Regions from separate parts of the Paenibacillus sp. GL_099_B genome, predicted to be linked through region 1. Evidence: a T-box and tRNA genes for the amino acid it is inferred to sense, from the RefSeq annotation. Region 1 holds a T-box; the other holds one or more tRNA genes.
The links. A T-box is a leader RNA that pairs with one kind of tRNA and senses whether it is charged. The one in region 1 lies ahead of tyrS (tyrosine--tRNA ligase), so its partner is inferred to be a tRNA-Tyr.

Region 1 (5,237 bases):
ACCCCGGAAGCTTTTCACCTGTGATAAGTTCGAAAAGTTTTGCAGATTTCTTCTTAGTTAATTGAACATAAGTAGGCTTGCTTTCAATGATGATCTCAACCTGATCCTGATGGGGACTGATCCAGAGATTATAGATGACACTTTTATCTGAGGATGATTTGTTATTCTCAAAAAAGAATTTATAATCTGGAGGCCGCACCATATCCGCTATAGTATTGTTCGATGGGATAGAGGCGGTGATGTTCCTGATGGCTTGCACCTGAGTCGGGTCGGTAATTTCTCTAAGAAGGGTGTATTTATTTGATTCATCGACCGACTGTTGAATGATAACCTGATCTCCTTTCGATTGTATTTCGCCCATTGAACAACCCGTAAGGCACATAAACAAAAGTGTCATACACCCAATCCAATAGATGTATTTTCTCAATCTGATCCCCCCTTGAAACTTAAACGGTGCCCCGGGTATGAAAGTTACAGCGGGATGAATGCAAAAGGGATATAAATATGCTAAAGTTTCATCATGAACATGCTACATGTTCTTTCCGTTGAATTTCCATGCGACTACATAAATGAGCATTGGTTCACAAGGCTAAAATATAAACGAAGGGATATCCTGATATCGCTTGGTTACAGAAAAGGAGTTGTGATCACCATGCAACAAGAAACGCTGAAAAAAGGCTGGCACTTCGACAACAGTTATGGACGTTTGCCACAGACCTTTTTTACAAATCAGGGTGCGGTACCTGTTCAATCACCGAAGTTGATCATCTTCAATACGTTGCTTGCAGCCAGCCTGGGGCTGAATGTTGAGGCACTGAACAGTGATGAAGGAGCGGAGGTGTTTGCAGGAAACCTGATTCCGGAAGGTGCCGAGCCTCTGTCTCAGGCCTATGCGGGTCATCAGTTCGGTAATTTTAACATGCTTGGTGATGGACGGGCTTTGCTGCTGGGAGAACAGATCACGCCACAAGGCGAGCGAGTGGATATCCAGCTGAAAGGTTCCGGAAGAACCCCATATTCTCGCGGAGGTGATGGACGTGCTGCTGTTGGGCCAATGCTGCGTGAATACATTATTAGTGAAGCGATGTATGCACTCGGCATTCCAACAACGCGAAGTCTGGCGGTTGTTTCTACTGGAGAAAACATTACACGCGAAACAGAGCGACCTGGTGCTATCCTGACTCGAGTAGCTTCAAGTCATTTACGTGTAGCAACCTTCCAATACGCAGCCAGATGGGGATCGATTGATGAGCTCAGAGCATTGGCTAACTATACACTGAAACGGCATTTTCCCGATATTGCGGAAGCCGATAATCGCTATCTGCTGTTGCTTCAGGAAGTCATTCAGCGGCAGGCTTCACTTATCGCTAAGTGGCAACAGGTTGGTTTCATTCATGGCGTAATGAATACAGATAATATGGCCATCAGTGGTGAAACCATCGATTATGGGCCGTGTGCGTTTATGGATGCCTACAATCCAGCGACGGTATTTAGCTCCATTGACACGCAAGGTCGGTATGCCTATGGAAATCAACCGTATATTGGCGGCTGGAATCTGGCTCGGTTTGCCGAGACGCTTCTGCCACTGCTGCATGAGGATGAAGAACAGGCTGTACAAATCGCCCAGGATGCGATTGCACAATTCTCTGAATTGTATCATCACCACTGGCTCTCGGGAATGCGGAGTAAGCTGGGCTTGTTTAATGAAGAGGCTGAGGATGAAGCGTTAATCAGAGATCTTCTTGAATTGATGGAGAAGCATAGTGCAGATTACACAAATACGTTCCTCGCACTGACCTTTGATACGCTCAACGGAGCTCCTTTATTCGATACTTCAGAGTTTGCGGAGTGGAATGAGCGTCGCCAGGCAAGATTAGGCAGACAGCAGGAAGGGAAAGAAGAATCGCAGCAATTGATGAAGTCTAGCAACCCGGCGGTGATTCCTCGTAATCATCGGGTGGAAGAAGCACTGGACCGAGCAGAGAATCACGGAGATCTTAGTGTGATGGAGAAGCTTCTTGCTGTTCTTTCAAACCCGTTTGCACATTCTCCCGAACAGGCTGAGTACGCGAAACTGCCTGCGCAGTGCGATGCCTCCTACCGGACTTTCTGTGGAACCTGATTGAAAACTTGTTATGAAGAGGCTGCCAATGGCAGCTTTTTCATTATCATGCCCACAGGAACTTGAACAGCTGGATACGCTGGATCAGCAATTTTGGAACAATGAAGATCAGATTGCAGACAAGGCTTATGCATATTACCACGAGAAGTTGAACATGATGTCTTTATAAACTTTGGCGCAGGCACTCATCTGTTGTTCTATCTAAAGATAAATACTTGACCTTGCAATGATATTAACGTTCGGCTATACTGGCTATAAATTGAATACATGAATTACGTTGATAGAGCGCAGTAGCGGCTTTGTCCCTGTTACAGAAAGTCAGGGGTTGATGGAACCTGATACATACAAGGGCTGCGAATTACACTCTGGAGTACTTGGGTAATGCCAAGCGGAATGGCAAACGATATTTTGCTGAAAGCGGTATGGACAGCGCGTGAGTTGTTGTCTGTGCAAGTTGGGTGGTACCACGGTTATGATAATCGTCCCTATGTCTATTGATGACAAGGCGGCGATTTTTTTGTGTCCAAAAAAGCCTCGCCCGGCTTAGCTCCTTGTGAATTAACGTAGATCATGGCCTAATACCAATGCATAGAGAAGGGGTTGCTTGTTTTGAATATTATTGATGAACTGGAATGGCGCGACGCTATTAACCAACAGACGGATGCGGAGGGTCTGCGTGAGCTGACCGAGACCACGTCGGTTTCCTTGTACTGCGGGGTTGACCCTACAGGAGACAGCATGCACATTGGACATTTGATTCCGTTCATGATGCTGAAACGTTTCCAACTCGCTGGCCACCGTCCGGTTATTCTGATTGGTGGGGCAACAGGAACTATTGGTGATCCAAGTGGTCGTCAATCGGAACGTTCTCTTCAAACGTTGGAAGAGGTACAGGCCAATGTGGATGCTCTGACTGCACAAATGAAAAAGCTTTTTGTAACGGATGGCGACAATCAGGTACGTATGGTCAACAACTACGACTGGACACACAAAATCAATGTGATTGAATTTTTGCGTGACTACGGTAAAAACTTTAACCTCAACACGATGCTGGCCAAAGATGTGGTTGCGAGCAGACTGGAAGACGGAATTTCGTTTACCGAGTTCTCCTACCAGATTCTCCAATCGCTCGATTACCTGCACCTGTTCCAACATGAGGATGTACAGCTGCAAATTGGCGGTTCCGATCAATGGGGCAACATTACAAGCGGTCTGGACCTGATCCGTAAAAAAGAAGGGCCAGAAGCAAAAGCTTACGGTCTGACGATCCCGCTTATGCTCAAATCCGACGGAACAAAATTCGGTAAATCCGCAGGCGGGTCCATCTGGCTTGATGCGAATAAAACGACTCCATTCGAATTCTACCAGTTCTGGGCGAACTCGGATGATCGTGATGTGATCAAATACCTGAAATACTTCACATTCCTAAGCAAAGAGGAGATTGAAGCTTTGGCTGAAAAGGTAGAAACGGAGCCGCACAAGCGTGAAGCACAAAAGGCACTCGCTGAAGAAATGACGAAATTTGTTCACGGCGACGATATGCTGGAGCAGGCTAAGCGCATTACGGCAGCACTGTTCAGCGGAGACATTCGTTCCCTTACAGCAGACGAAATCGAGCAAGGCTTTAAAGAAATGCCGACCTTCGAAACCGATGGTGAAGCGAAAAATATTGTAGACTGGCTCGTGGATCTTGGCCTGGAGCCATCCAAACGTCAGGCGCGTGAGGATGTCACCAAAGGAGCTATCTCCATGAATGGTGAGAAAGTTACGGAACTTGAATTCACGGTCTCTGCAGAGCACGCAATCGGTGGTAAATTCATCATTATCCGCAAAGGCAAGAAAAATTACAGTCTGGTGAAATTGAAGTAGCAATAATATTGCAGCATGAATCTTGGGGAGGTAGAAGCAAAGGTCTTACCTTCCCAAGCAACACAAAAAAAGGACCGTCTCCAATCATGTCAATGACATCATGGAGACGGTCCTTTTTATATTCCATCCGCAAATGGCTTATTAGTTATTAATTTATTGATTCACAATCGCTGTGATCTCTTCATCCAGATCAAGTCTTACATTCTCACGGTAAGCCCGAATATCGTATTCACTGTGCAGGTAGCGCAGGATCGCTTCAATCATGTTGGATTCAACCAGGTACTGACTGCGGCCTTGAATCCAGACTTCAGCGGAATATCCCGTTTCTTCTTCCCAGCTCAGTTCCACATTGACATCGGTTGGGCGAACACCCTTACGTTCAGCCATGTGAATACAGATCGCGTTGACAATTTCATCCATGCTTAGAACCATAGAGCTTAGTACCGTCCGTTTCTGTTACGGTCATCATCATCACGATCATTTTTGCGGTCATAACGACCATCTGCTGCTGGTTTACGGCGATTCGTAATGGCTCTGAACAGGGCCATCGCGAGCATAACGATCAGCATAATTGCAGCTACGTTTACGAGCAATCCAAGAATGTTACCCAGAGCGCCCATGCCACCGAACAATCCGCCGAACATCATACCAGCAAGACCGCCCAGCATCATACCTTTCATAAATCCACCGCCACCGCCGAAGAATCCGCCACGGTTCGTTGTAGCTCCATTGCTGGAGTTGTTATTCGTATTCGATTTGCTCACATTGCTGTTGGAATCGGATTTCTTAGGTGTGTTGGTATAGCTTTTTGTTCCCGATTTGAAACCGCCACCACGTCTAGCATCAGCAGAATCTGGATTCGCGACTCCAACTGTTGCAAACAGTAATGTAAAGGCCATGAAAACCATCATGAGATGTTTAATTCCGAATTTTTTCTTCATTGTAAAGATCGTAACCCCCCGATTAATTTGTTTGATTCGCCCAAAAATGGGCCTTACTCAAGTAATACGGTCAACTTGCAGGAACGTTTCAAATTTTGTTTAATTTTCTGAAATACTTGGACAAGGGTCCTGAATTGCCGCTTGACCATCGAGTAGTTGGGTTACCCAGTTACACCATTCGATGCCTGTTTGCGCGTTCATTAACCCTTTTTGTACCAGAATGTAACTTCCGAATTCCCGACTGCCTACTCGCAAATTATCCTGAGGTATACGGGATTTCAAATCCTCGAAATAACGGATGCGTT
Region 2 (5,237 bases), 3.0 Mb from region 1:
TCCTCGTTGGATACTTCTGGAACGCCTACATTCCACCAGGACTCATATCCGCCTGCATTGGTTCCGGGCACGACTGGAATTTCGATTAGTGTAGTCACGGTCTCATTCCGTGCATCTCTGATCGCCTGCTCTAATTGTTCTGTCGTCTCTGCCCTATAGGCTTTGGCTCCAAGGCTGCGGGCATGGGCTGCAAAATCCATAGGCATGTAATCCCCGGTCAGTCGTCCGCTCTCCGCTTCCCGATAACGAAACTCATTGCCGAAACCGTCACTTCCGTGCTCCCGTTGCAAATTGTGAATACACTGAAATCCATTGTTATTGAATAGTAAAATGGTCATCTTCTTCTGTTCCTGCAAGCTCGTCACCAGTTCAGAATGCAGCATCAGGTAACTACCGTCACCCACCATGGCATACACTTCACGATCCGGCTCGGCAAGAGCTGCCCCGAATGCCCCGCTCACCTCATAGCCCATACAGGAGAAGCCATACTCCATGTGGTATGTTTTCGGTGCAGACGCGCGCCACAGACGGTGCAAGTCTCCAGGCAAACTTCCCGCCGCGCACACAATGACGGAAGAAGGGTCAATGCTCCGATTAATAATACCGACCGCGGTCGTCTGTGCCAGTCCTGCCTCATGTTGCAGTCCATAGAGTCGATTCACCTCATCGTTCCATTCATCCCGCAGATCGGCGATCTCGGATGTTCCGTATCCACTGTGGTACTGCCGTCCCTGTAAAGCCGTTTGCAGAGCTTGCAGACCTTCCCGTGCATCAGCCAAAATCGCTTCCCCACCCAATTTGGCGGCATCCATGCCGTTCAGGTTAATATTGATGAAAGCCACTTCGGGATGCTGAAAAGCAGACCGGGACGCCGTCGTAAAATCCGAGAACCGAGTGCCGACGCCGATTACCACATCTGCTTCCCTGGCAAGCCTGTTGGCAGCCAGCGAGCCGGTAACACCGATGGCTCCCACATTAAGTGGGTGGTCCCACGCCAGGGCACTTTTGCCAGCCTGCGTCTCGGCAACCGGAATGCCAAATGCCTCGGCGAATTCAGCCAGCTGTGTGGATGCCTCGGCATACAACACGCCGCCGCCTGCTACGATCAGCGGCTTCCTGCCACGGGCAATCTGCTGCGTTGCCCGTTCAATTGCCGCCTGGACCGGTGGACGACGGTCCAGGTAATGCACCTTGCGGGCGAAGAACGATTCAGGGTAATCGTACGCCTCTGCCTGCACATCCTGCGGCAGCGCCAGCGTTACCGCGCCCGTCTCCGCCGGGTCCATCAGCACGCGCATCGCCTGCGTGGCAGCAATCATCAGCTGTTCGGGACGTACGATGCGATCCCAGTATTTACTGACCGCTTTGAACGGATCAGTGGCTGAAATGGTATAATCGCCGCTTACCTCCAGTTGTTGCAGCACGGGATCGGGCTCACGTGTGGCAAAGTTATCACCCGGAAGCAGTAAAACAGGAATCCGATTGACCGTCGCGGTTGCCGCTGCGGTAATCATGTTCAGTGCACCTGGTCCGATGGATGTCGTGCAGGCATAAATCTGTCTACGGTTCTTCTGCTTGGCATAGGCCGCTGCCGTATGTACCATGCCTTGTTCATTTTTACCCTGCATATACGTTAGACTTCCAGGACTACGCTCCAGTGCCTCTCCAATACCAGTTACGTTGCCGTGACCAAAAATGCCGATAACGCCTTTCACAAACTTGGTTTCTACCCCATCAACGGAAATATATTGCTGATCCAGATATCGGAGCAGTGCCTGAGCCATCGTCAGTCTAATGGTTGTCATGGAATGATCATCTCCCTTCCCTTTAGGGGTTAAGCGCTTAATCTACGTTAAGTTTAAGCGCCTTACCCCTAAAGGTTAAGCGCTTAATTGATATAGTATTACAGGCTGAAGGATTAGGCAAGATATTTTTGTAAGCGTTTTACAAAACGGCAAATAAACATAGCTTTATCACTGTGGTATTGTGTATTATCCCACTGTTAATAAAGCTATGATCCGATAAGTTAATAGTATTGGAGTGAATGTTCAGAGAGCAATGGAAACGTTAAAAAATGCAAAAAAAAGAGATGGCAGAAACCATCTCTTTTTTTTACACTTCTATAAAGCGGGTGATGGGAATCGAACCCACGCTATTAGCTTGGAAGGCTAAAGTTCTACCATTGAACTACACCCGCATGTAAAAATCGGGATGACACGATTTGAACATGCGACCCCCTGGTCCCAAACCAGGTGCTCTACCAAGCTGAGCTACATCCCGTTATCTATACCGGCGAGAGGACTCGAACCTCCACGGTTTCCCACTCGATTTTGAGTCGAGCGCGTCTGCCATTCCGCCACGCCGGCATATGAAGTTATAATGGCGCGCCCTGAGAGATTCGAACTCCCGGCCTTTTGATTCGTAGTCAAACGCTCTATCCAGCTGAGCTAAGGGCGCAAAATATTGGAGCGGACGACGGGAATCGAACCCGCGACCCTCGCCTTGGCAAGGCGATGCTCTACCGCTGAGCCACGTCCGCTTATAAAGGATGCGCGTGGAGGGACTTGAACCCCCACGTCAAAGACGCTAGATCCTAAGTCTAGTGCGTCTGCCAATTCCGCCACACGCGCATATAATGGTGAGTCATGAAGGGCTCGAACCTTCGACACCCTGATTAAAAGTCAGGTGCTCTACCAACTGAGCTAATGACTCAAAAAACTGGTGGAGGATGATGGATTCGAACCACCGAACCCGTACGGGAGCAGATTTACAGTCTGATGCGTTTGGCCGCTTCGCTAATCCTCCAGGATTACATGGTGCCGGCGAGAGGACTTGAACCCCCAACCTACTGATTACAAGTCAGTTGCTCTACCAGTTGAGCTACACCGGCATATTAAGTTGTGATAAATGGTGGCTCGGGACGGAATCGAACCGCCGACACGAGGATTTTCAGTCCTCTGCTCTACCGACTGAGCTACCGAGCCACAATAAAGTTTAATCTTGATACGTTGCACTTTATCTAAGGCGTTCGGTGCCATATAGCAGATTAAGTGAACAACTTCCTCATGTAAAGATTAAAATGGCGGAACCGACGGGATACTCTCACTTCGTTCGAGACTGCGAAGCTGATGCTCTCGAAGTGAATACTCCGACGAACCCAAAAACGGATTCTCATCCCTGAAGCAAAATCAAGATGGCGGAACCGACGGGATTCGAACCCGCGATCTCCTGCGTGACAGGCAGGCATGTTAGGCCAACTACACCACGGTTCCATATCACTTTCTTCAGAGAAAGTATAATTGCGGGGGCAGGATTTGAACCTGCGGCCTTCGGGTTATGAGCCCGACGAGCTACCGGGCTGCTCCACCCCGCGTCGTTATTCAGAAAATGATATGGTGGAGGCTGAGGGGTTCGAACCCCCGACCCTCTGCTTGTAAGGCAGATGCTCTCCCAGCTGAGCTAAGCCTCCATATATATGACCCGTAGGGGATACTCTCACTTCGTTCGAGACTGCGAAGCCATTGCTAACGAAGTTTATCCTCCGACGAACCTTTGGGATTCTCATCCCTTTTTTAAGCTAATAAATATAGCTATGACCCGTAGGGGATTCGAACCCCTGTTACCTCCGTGAAAGGGAGGTGTCTTAACCCCTTGACCAACGGGCCTTAATGGCTCCCCGAACAGGACTCGAACCTGTGACAACTCGATTAACAGTCGAGTGCTCTACCAACTGAGCTATCAGGGAATGGTGGAGCCAAGCGGGATCGAACCGCTGACCTCCTGCTTGCAAGGCAGGCGCTCTCCCAGCTGAGCTATGGCCCCATACACTTTAGTATATCTGGTATTACTATGGGCCCTGGTGGACTCGAACCACCGGCCTCACCCTTATCAGAGGTGCGCTCTAACCAACTGAGCTAAGGGCCCCTATGAAAAACCGAAAAAAAATACCCCAAAGGGGTTTCGCTTGGCGGCGTCCTACTCTCCCAGGACCCTGCGGTCCAAGTACCATCGGCGCTAGAGGGCTTAACGGTCGTGTTCGGGATGGGTACGTGTGGAACCCCTCCGCCATCGCCACCAAACGCATAGCTTAGCTTACATCTCAGAGTTTATTCTCTGAAAACTAGATCCGAAACGAAATGTGCGATTTACAACTTGCATATTGGATAAGCCCTCGACCGATTAGTACTGGTCAGCTCCATGCATTGCTGCACTTCCACCCCCAGCCTATCTACCTCGTCGTCTTCAAGGGGTCTTACATACTGGGAAATCTCATCTTGAGGGGGGCTTCACGCTTAGATGCTTTCAGCGCTTATCCCTTCCGTACATAGCTACCCAGCGGTGCTCCTGGCGGAACAACTGGTACACCAGCGGTACGTCCATCCCGGTCCTCTCGTACTAAGGACAGCTCCTCTCAAATTTCCTACGCCCACGACAGATAGGGACCGAACTGTCTCACGACGTTCTGAACCCAGCTCGCGTACCGCTTTAATGGGCGAACAGCCCAACCCTTGGGACCTACTTCAGCCCCAGGATGCGATGAGCCGACATCGAGGTGCCAAACCTCCCCGTCGATGTGGACTCTTGGGGGAGATAAGCCTGTTATCCCCAGGGTAGCTTTTATCCGTTGAGCGATGGCCCTTCCATGCGGTACCACCGGATCACTAAGCCCGACTTTCGTCCCTGCTCGACTTGTAGGTCTCGCAGTCAAGCTCCCTTATGCCTTTGCACTCTTCGAATGATTTCCAACCATTCTGAGGGAACCTTTGGGCGCCTCCGTTACTCTTTAGGAGGCGACCGCCCCAGTCAAACTGCCCACCTGACACTGTCCCCGCACCGGATTACGGTACCAGGTTAGAACCTAGATACGATCAGGGTGGTATCCCAACGGTGCCTCCACGCAAGCTGGCGCTCACGTTTCAAAGGCTCCCACCTATCCTGTACAGATCGTACCCAAATTCAATATCAAGCTGCAGTAAAGCTCCATGGGGTCTTTCCGTCTTGTCGCGGGTAACCTGCATCTTCACAGGTATTAAAATTTCACCGGATCTCTCGTTGAGACAGCGCCCAAGTCGTTACGCCATTCGTGCGGGTCAGAATTTACCTGACAAGGAATTTCGCTACCTTAGGACCGTTATAGTTACGGCCGCCGTTTACTGGGGCTTCGGTTCACAGCTTCGGATTGCTCCTAACCGCTCCCCTTAACCTTCCAGCACCGGGCAGGCGTCAGCCCGTATACT

Region 2: it encodes a tRNA-Tyr, which carries the amino acid that the T-box ahead of tyrS (tyrosine--tRNA ligase) is inferred to sense. The anticodon was not compared.

Annotation. Positions count from the first base shown of each region.
Region 1 is NZ_CM174430.1:4,375,741-4,380,977, reverse strand. It holds gene AC3ITG_RS19785 (YhfM domain-containing protein) at 1-427, opposite strand, end outside; gene AC3ITG_RS19780 (protein adenylyltransferase SelO) at 653-2,122, shown strand; gene AC3ITG_RS19775 (hypothetical protein) at 2,151-2,291, shown strand; T-box leader at 2,391-2,612, shown strand; gene tyrS (tyrosine--tRNA ligase) at 2,732-3,991, shown strand; gene AC3ITG_RS19765 (YxcD family protein) at 4,145-4,423, opposite strand; gene AC3ITG_RS19760 (hypothetical protein) at 4,429-4,932, opposite strand; gene AC3ITG_RS19755 (PadR family transcriptional regulator) at 5,032-5,237, opposite strand, start outside.
Region 2 is NZ_CM174430.1:298,000-303,236, reverse strand. It holds gene iolD (3D-(3,5/4)-trihydroxycyclohexane-1,2-dione acylhydrolase (decyclizing)) at 1-1,805, opposite strand, end outside; tRNA gene AC3ITG_RS01400 (tRNA-Gly) at 2,127-2,197, opposite strand; tRNA gene AC3ITG_RS01395 (tRNA-Pro) at 2,207-2,280, opposite strand; tRNA gene AC3ITG_RS01390 (tRNA-Leu) at 2,288-2,366, opposite strand; tRNA gene AC3ITG_RS01385 (tRNA-Arg) at 2,381-2,457, opposite strand; tRNA gene AC3ITG_RS01380 (tRNA-Gly) at 2,465-2,539, opposite strand; tRNA gene AC3ITG_RS01375 (tRNA-Leu) at 2,550-2,630, opposite strand; tRNA gene AC3ITG_RS01370 (tRNA-Lys) at 2,637-2,712, opposite strand; tRNA gene AC3ITG_RS01365 (tRNA-Tyr) at 2,720-2,805, opposite strand; tRNA gene AC3ITG_RS01360 (tRNA-Thr) at 2,815-2,890, opposite strand; tRNA gene AC3ITG_RS01355 (tRNA-Phe) at 2,909-2,984, opposite strand; tRNA gene AC3ITG_RS01350 (tRNA-Asp) at 3,195-3,272, opposite strand; tRNA gene AC3ITG_RS01345 (tRNA-Met) at 3,300-3,373, opposite strand; tRNA gene AC3ITG_RS01340 (tRNA-Val) at 3,394-3,469, opposite strand; tRNA gene AC3ITG_RS01335 (tRNA-Glu) at 3,594-3,665, opposite strand; tRNA gene AC3ITG_RS01330 (tRNA-Asn) at 3,670-3,745, opposite strand; tRNA gene AC3ITG_RS01325 (tRNA-Ala) at 3,747-3,822, opposite strand; tRNA gene AC3ITG_RS01320 (tRNA-Ile) at 3,851-3,924, opposite strand; rRNA gene rrf (5S ribosomal RNA) at 3,963-4,079, opposite strand; rRNA gene AC3ITG_RS01310 (23S ribosomal RNA) at 4,160-5,237, opposite strand, start outside.